3 regions of the Streptomyces sp. NPDC005435 genome follow, and region 3 is predicted to be linked to each of the others. Evidence: riboswitches for the same ligand, from Rfam matches in the RefSeq annotation. Region 3 holds a riboswitch; each other region holds the start of a gene.
The links. Region 3 has a riboswitch for cobalamin ahead of AB0898_RS26050 (CbtB-domain containing protein). Riboswitches for the same ligand answer to the same signal wherever they lie in the genome.
Positions count from the first base shown of each region.

Region 1 (2,251 bases), on a different contig from region 3:
GCTTCGCGATCCAGGCCACGCCCTTCGCCACGGCGGCCGAGGCCGACTCGTCGTCGGGGAGGAGCGCGAGGGCCATCACCGCCATCGCGGTGGAGTCCACGTCCGAGTCACCGGTCGAGGGGATCAGGCTCGGCCAGGAGCCGTTGGCGTTCTGAAGCTTCTTCAAGTACGCGACCGGCGCGGCCGCGTTGGCGGTGTCGTCCGCCCTCAACTGGGCCATGACACCGAGGGACTGGGAGAACACCGAGGGCGCGTACGTGTAGGCGCCCGGTGCCGCGCAACTCGTGTCCGCCGTACTCGCCTCGGCGCACACGGCCTTGTCCAGCGCGGCGATCAGATCCTGGCCGCCGAACGCGCGCGGGTCCCTGCCCGCCACCTCCGCGAGCAGCGCCTCCTTGCCGATCGCACCGCCGCTCACGTACGAAGTGCCGATCCCTGTCCAGTCGTTGACCGTCCGCTCGGTGCCGTCGGTCTTCCGCTGGTCCAGGAAGTCCACGATCTTCGTGAAGGCGGCGTCGTTCTTCCGGGTCGCGGCCAGCGCGTACGCCCCGTCGATCGTCAGGCCGAAATCGGCGAACCCGCCGCCGAACGGCTCGTAGTAGTGGCCGTCCGTCAGCTGGGCCGGGGCGACCAGATAGGCGGTGCCCTTGTCCAGGTCGGGAGCCGCGGCCCGCACGGCGGGGGACTTGGCCAGGGGCGCGGCGGACGTGGAGGGAACCGCCGGGACCAGCGGGTCGGCGTGGGCCGGCAGCGCCGCCGTCCAGAGGGAGACACCGGCCGCCGACACCAGGAGGAACGCGGTGGCCGCGGCCGCCGTTCTCCCGCTGCCGCTCGGTCTTCCACTCGGAATTCGGTGCACGAGGCCCCCCTCGGTCGGCCGCGAGCGACGTGTGTGCGGAGACGGGGTCCGGACCGGGGCAACCCGGAGGGCCGCTCCACACCGCAGTCCTCGACGGTGTTGGATCGTGTGACGGTCCCAGCGCAGGTGATCCGGCTCGCCCGTCTCCCGACGGGCCCACGGTTGCGGGTCAGCGCCGGATTCTGACCGGCTTCCCCTGACCGCTGAAACGGAGAGCATCTCACCACGGCCGGGAGGTGTCGTCAACGCGTCACGCGCAGTGCCCGATTGGGCGAGGGAGCCGAGGCCGGCCGTCCCGGCTCCCGCCCGCCGCTCAGTGCGCCCGCACCGAATCCGGCGTGAACTTCGGCTTGCCCGTCGTCCCGTCGATGCTGGTCGAGCCGTAGACCCACGCCTCGACCTCGCCGGCCTTCGGCTTGTCGCTCATGGCGCCGAGCGGGCTGTACGTCCAGGTCGACTGGCCCGCCGGGGCGATCCAGTAGGACCAGTAGGCGGAGGCGGGCGGGGTGAGGACGCAGGCGTCCTGCGCCGGAGTCGGGTACTGGGTCCCGCTGTTGAAGGACGCGTTGCCGATCCGGCAGATGAAGGCGGGGCCGTCGTGCTGCGTACCGGCGGTGGTGAAGCCGCCGTTGTGCAGCAGGTTGTAGCCGGTGGTCGGGCTTGCGTCGCAGCCGCGCACCACCGAGCCGCCCCACGGCCCGAAGTCGACGGCGACGATCGCGCCCTTGGTCGGGGTGCAGCTCGACAGCGGATCGGCCGCCGCCGGGGCGGCCGCACCGGTCACGGCGGCTCCCGTCGCGGCCAGGGTGAGCGCGGCCGCCGCGAGCGCTCGCGGAACGGCGCGTCCGGCAGCGGTGCGTCTCGTGGCGGTGCGTCGCGCGGCGGTACGTCCGGTGGCGTTCTTCATGACAGCCCCTCCAACTCGGCCGTCCGCGACCGGGCGTGGGAGACGGGCGGCGCACGGGGGCAGCCCTGGTGCGGCCTTCCGGTCCACGCCGCAGTCCACGACGGCGCTTCGGTCCTGGCTCCAGCCCAGGTGCTCCGGCTCGCCCGTCCGCCGACGGACCTACGGTTGCGGGACAGCGCCGGACTCCGACCGGCTTCCCCTGAGTGCTGAAGTGAAAGCGCGTCATGCGACCACGTTCGCCCGCTCCGCGTCAATGGGTGCCCTCATCGCCGGGGAGCCGGCCGCTGTCCGCCCCGTCCTGTCCTTGACGACCCTTACGAATCGTGCTCAAATCCGCCTGAGAAGCAACAAGTTCCAGGGGAAGCCGGTCGAAAACCGGCGCTGACCCGCAACCGTGGGCCCACCGGGAGGTGGGCGAGCCGGAATGCCTGGAGCGAGATCAGAGAGCAACTGACGCCGTCGCGGACTGCGGTGTGGTGCCAACA
Region 1 covers NZ_JBEXEQ010000007.1:143,153-145,403, reverse strand. The annotation lists gene AB0898_RS11105 (prenyltransferase/squalene oxidase repeat-containing protein) at 1-859, opposite strand, end outside; cobalamin riboswitch at 963-1,088, opposite strand; partial or broken gene AB0898_RS11100 (peptidase) at 1,179-1,766, opposite strand; cobalamin riboswitch at 1,894-1,967, opposite strand; cobalamin riboswitch at 2,081-2,217, shown strand.
Region 1: linked by a shared signal. The riboswitch ahead of AB0898_RS11105 (prenyltransferase/squalene oxidase repeat-containing protein) and the one ahead of AB0898_RS26050 (CbtB-domain containing protein) in region 3 are both predicted to bind cobalamin.

Region 2 (2,251 bases), on a different contig from region 3:
GAGGCATCGGCCGGGCCGCCCGAGCCATCCGCCGAAGTGGCGAGCGCCCCGGGGCACCCCGTGCCGTGCCGGGTCGTGGTCTGCCGGGACTGCTGCTGTGGCACCGCCAAGGTGCCCGGGGTGGACCACGCGGCGCAGACCGCGCGGCTGCGTGCCGAGGTGCCCGTGCGGGTCTCGGAGTGTCTCGACGTGTGCGAGCGGGCCAACGTCATCGTCGTCCAGCCGTCCGCCGCCGGGCGGGCGGCCGGGGGCCGACCGGTCTGGCTGGGCCTGGTGAACGACCCCGCCGCGACCGAGGACATCACCGAGTGGGTACGGGCCGGGGGCCCGGGCGTGGCGCCGCTGCCGGAGATCCTCGGGCTGTACGCCTTCCCGCCGCCGAGGCGGTAGCACCTCCCCGCGGGCCCATCCGAATGGTGGACGTCACCCCCCGAACCCGGCCCCCGCCCCCTAGGCTGGCCCGTGCAGCTGGTTCGACCCGTCCGCCAGGCGGGGGCGTCGCAAGAGGGAACCCGGTGGGAATCCGGGACTGCCCCGCAGCGGTGAGCGGGAACGACCGCCGTCATACGCACTGGGTCCGCAGCGGGCCTGGGAAGCGACGGCCAGTAGGTGTCCTCCGGTACGAGGGGGACGTGCCCGCGAGTCCGAAGACCTGCCACTGCCCGCGCGCGACCACTCGTGCGCGGACATCCCGGTGACCTCGTGGGCGGGTCGGCGTAGGCGACCGAACGGCAGCCGCCGTGCGGTCCGTCACCCCTTCGCGCGTTCGCGGTGTTCCCGGGATCTCAGGGATTCATCTCGCGAAGGAGATCTCCGTGACAGCCAAGTCCGCAGCCGCGGCAGCACGGTCCACCGTGTACGGCTACCCCCGCCAGGGCCCGAACCGGGAACTGAAGAAGGCCGTCGAGGGCTACTGGAAGGGCCGCGTCACCGCGGGCGCCCTCAGGGACACGGCCGCCGGACTCCGGCGGAGCAACTGGCGGCAGCTCGCCGACGCCGGTATCGACGAGGTCCCGGCCGGCGACTTCTCGTACTACGACCACGTCCTGGACACCACCGTCATGGTGGGCGCGATCCCGGAGCGGCACCGCGACGCCGTCGAAGCCGACGCCCTGGACGGCTACTTCGCGATGGCGCGCGGCACGCAGGAGGTCGCGCCGCTGGAGATGACGAAGTGGTTCGACACGAACTACCACCATCTGGTGCCGGAGTTGGGTCCGGACACCGTCTTCACCGCCAACTCGGCCAAGCAGGTGGGCGAGCTGAAGGAGGCTCTCGCCCTGGGCCTGTCCGCCCGTCCCGTCCTGATCGGACCCGTCACCTATCTGCTGCTGGCCAAGCCCGCGCCCGGCGCCCCGGCCGATTTCGAACCGCTCACCCTGCTGGACCGTCTGCTGCCGGTCTACGCCGAGGTGCTGGCCGATCTGCGCGCGGCGGGCGCCGAGTGGGTGCAGCTGGACGAGCCCGCCCTGGTGCAGGACCGCACCCCGGCCGAGCTGAACGCCGTCGAGCGGGCGTACCGCGAGCTGGGCGCCCGTACCGACCGGCCGAAGCTGCTGGTCTCCTCGTACTTCGACCGGCTCGGCGCGGCCCTGCCGGTGCTCGCCAAGGCGCCGGTCGAAGGACTGGCCCTCGACTTCACCCGGGCGGGCAGCCTGGAGGACCTCGCGGCCGTGGGCGGGCTGCCCGGCAAGCGGCTGGTCGCGGGAGTCGTGGACGGCCGCAACATCTGGGTGAACGACCTCGCCAAGTCCCTGTCCACTCTGGGGACGTTGCTCGGCCTGGCCGACCGGGTGGATGTTTCCGCCTCCTGCTCCCTGCTGCATGTGCCGCTCGACGCGGCCGCCGAGCGGGAGATCGACCCGCAGATCCTGCGCTGGCTGGCCTTCGCCCGGCAGAAGACCGCGGAAGTCGTCACCCTCGCCAAGGGACTGACCCGTGGCACCGGTGCCATCTCGGCGGAACTGGCCGCCAACCGGGCCGACTTGGCGTCCCGGGCGACCTCCCCCATCACCCACGACCCCGCCGTCCGGGCCCGCGCCGCCGCCGTGACCGAGGCGGACGCCCGCCGCTCCCAGCCCTACGCCGAGCGGACGGCCGCGCAGCGCGCGCATCTCAGGCTGCCGCTGCTGCCGACGACCACGATCGGCTCGTTCCCGCAGACCGCCGAACTCCGCACCGCACGCGCGGACTTGAACGCGGGCCGGATCGACACGGCCGGGTACGAGGACCGGATCAGGGCGGAGATCCA
Region 2 covers NZ_JBEXEQ010000007.1:130,951-133,201, forward strand. The annotation lists gene AB0898_RS11060 (hypothetical protein) at 76-390, shown strand; cobalamin riboswitch at 503-654, shown strand; gene metE (5-methyltetrahydropteroyltriglutamate--homocysteine S-methyltransferase) at 816-2,251, shown strand, end outside.
Region 2: linked by a shared signal. The riboswitch ahead of metE (5-methyltetrahydropteroyltriglutamate--homocysteine S-methyltransferase) and the one ahead of AB0898_RS26050 (CbtB-domain containing protein) in region 3 are both predicted to bind cobalamin.

Region 3 (2,251 bases):
GAGCCTGCGCAGCGCCCACTCGCGGGTGCCGGCGAACCGCTCGCCCAGCGGTTCGGGCACACTGCGCGGCACGTACTGCGCCTGGCCGCCGCTGCGGTAGGGGGCCGCGACCAGGCGCCGGGCCGCGTGGTGGGAGGCGGCCACGCCGAGGTCGCCGCGCAGGACGTGCAGACACAGGTCGATGCCGGAGGCGGCGCCCGCCGAGGTGAGCACGCTGCCCTCGTCGACGAACAGCACGTTGCCGTCCACCCGGACCAGCGGATGCCGCTGGGCCAGGGCGCGGGTGTAGTGCCAGTGCGTGGTGGCCCGCTTCCCGTCGAGCAGCCCCGTGGCGGCCAGCGCGAACGCGCCCGTCGAGATCGCCGCGAGCCGCGCCCCGCGCGCGTGCGCGGCGAGCAGCGCCTCGACCACGGCGGCCGGCGGGTCCTCGCGGTCCGGGAACCGGTAGCCGGGCACGAACACGATGTCCGCCCACTCCAGCGCCTCAAGCCCGTGCGCCACGTGGTACGACAGCCCGTCGCCGCCGGTCACCAGACCGGGTTCGGCGCCGCAGACCCGTACCTCGTACGGCATGGAGGCGCGGGTGGTGAACACCTGGGCGGGGATGCCCACATCGAGCGGCTTGGCCCCTTCGAGGACGAGGACGGCGGCGCGGAAGAGCGGGGAGGACGGCACGGGGAGCAGCGTACGAGGAGGGCGAACCGGTACGTCGGCACGGCGTACGAGGAGGGTGAACCGGCGCGTCGGCACGGCGTGTTCACCGCGCGCCCACACCTTCCGGCCTGCCGGGAGAGGAAGATCACCCGGCCCCGGCGCGGTCTTGGCCGCGCACCCCTTACGCGGTACCGTCGGTGCGAAATCGATGACGGCGGAACGGAAGCCGGTGGAAGTCCGGCACGGTCGCGCCACTGTGAGCGGGGCCCCGGGAGGGGCAGCGCGAGTCAGACCCGTGGCCGTCGTCCTGTGCACCACCGAGATGGGACGCGAATTCCCGAGGAGGTCCTGCCATGGCGCAGACCGTCGCCCCGCCGACAGCCACCAGCCCCGCCGTACCCGCCAAGCTGCCGCTCAAGGACATCGCGCCCTGGGCCGTCTTCTTCGGCGTCCTCATGCTGATCCTGCTCTACTTCGTCGGCGCCGAGCAGGGCGCCACCTCCGTGTTCAGCGGCACGGACGTCCACGAGTGGGTGCACGACGCCCGCCACCTGCTCGGCTTCCCCTGCCACTGACGTAAGGGACGCCGCGACTCCCATGAACTCCGCAACGGTCAGAAACCTCCTCGTCCGGGGCATGCTGGCGGGTCTCGCCGCCGGGCTGCTCGCCCTGGTCGCCGCCTACTTCCTCGGTGAACCGAACGTCGACCGGGCGATCGCCTTCGAGGACGCCCACTCCCACGAGCACGAGATGGAGGTCGTCTCCCGCTCCCTGCAGTCCACCGCCGGTCTCGCCACCGGTGTCCTGGTCTACGGGGTCGCTTTCGGCGGCATCGCCGCGCTCGCCTTCTGCTTCGCGCTCGGCCGCGTCGGGCGCTTCGGCCCCCGCGCGACCGCGCTGCTGCTGTCCACGGCCGCGCTGCTCGCGGTGTACGTGGTGCCCTTCCTCAAGTACCCGGCGAACCCGCCCTCGGTGGGCGACCCGGACACCATCGGCAAGCGCACCACGCTGTACTTCCTGATGATGCTGCTCAGTGTGCTGCTCGCGATCGGCGCCACCCTGCTCGGCAAGCGGCTCGCCCCGGGCCTGGGCACCTGGTGGGCCACGGTCGTGGCCGTCGTCGCGTTCGCCGTGGTGATCGGCCTCGCGTACGCGTTCCTGCCGGTGATCAACGAGGTGCCCCGGGACTTCCCGGCCACCCTGCTGTGGCGCTTCCGGCTCGCCGCGCTGGCCGTGCAGGCCGTGCTGTGGGGCGGATTCGGGCTGCTCTTCGGCGAGTTGGCCGAGCGGCAGCTCAACCCGCGTCCGGCGAAGGTGCCTTCGGGCGCGGCGGTCGCGGCCTCGGGCTGAGCCCCCGGTACGACGACGAGAGGGCCCCGGGACCGTCCGGGGCCCTCTCGCGTTCGTCCGCCCGGCCCCCGCCACTGGGAGCGGCACGGGGTCATGGGCGAAGAGCGGCGCCCGGTGGGACCGAGTACCGGGCGTCTGCTCGTATAACTTAGCTTAGCCTTGCCTAAGTTTCATTGGCCAGTCCGGGAACGGCCGGATTCCGGCGGCGTCGGCGCGTCTTCCGCGAGCGGGCGGCCGAGGCGCAGAT
Region 3 covers NZ_JBEXEQ010000023.1:4,399-6,649, reverse strand. The annotation lists gene AB0898_RS26055 (helix-turn-helix domain-containing protein) at 1-675, opposite strand, end outside; cobalamin riboswitch at 833-973, shown strand; gene AB0898_RS26050 (CbtB-domain containing protein) at 1,008-1,229, shown strand; gene AB0898_RS26045 (CbtA family protein) at 1,252-2,004, shown strand; gene AB0898_RS26040 (histidine phosphatase family protein) at 2,175-2,251, opposite strand, start outside.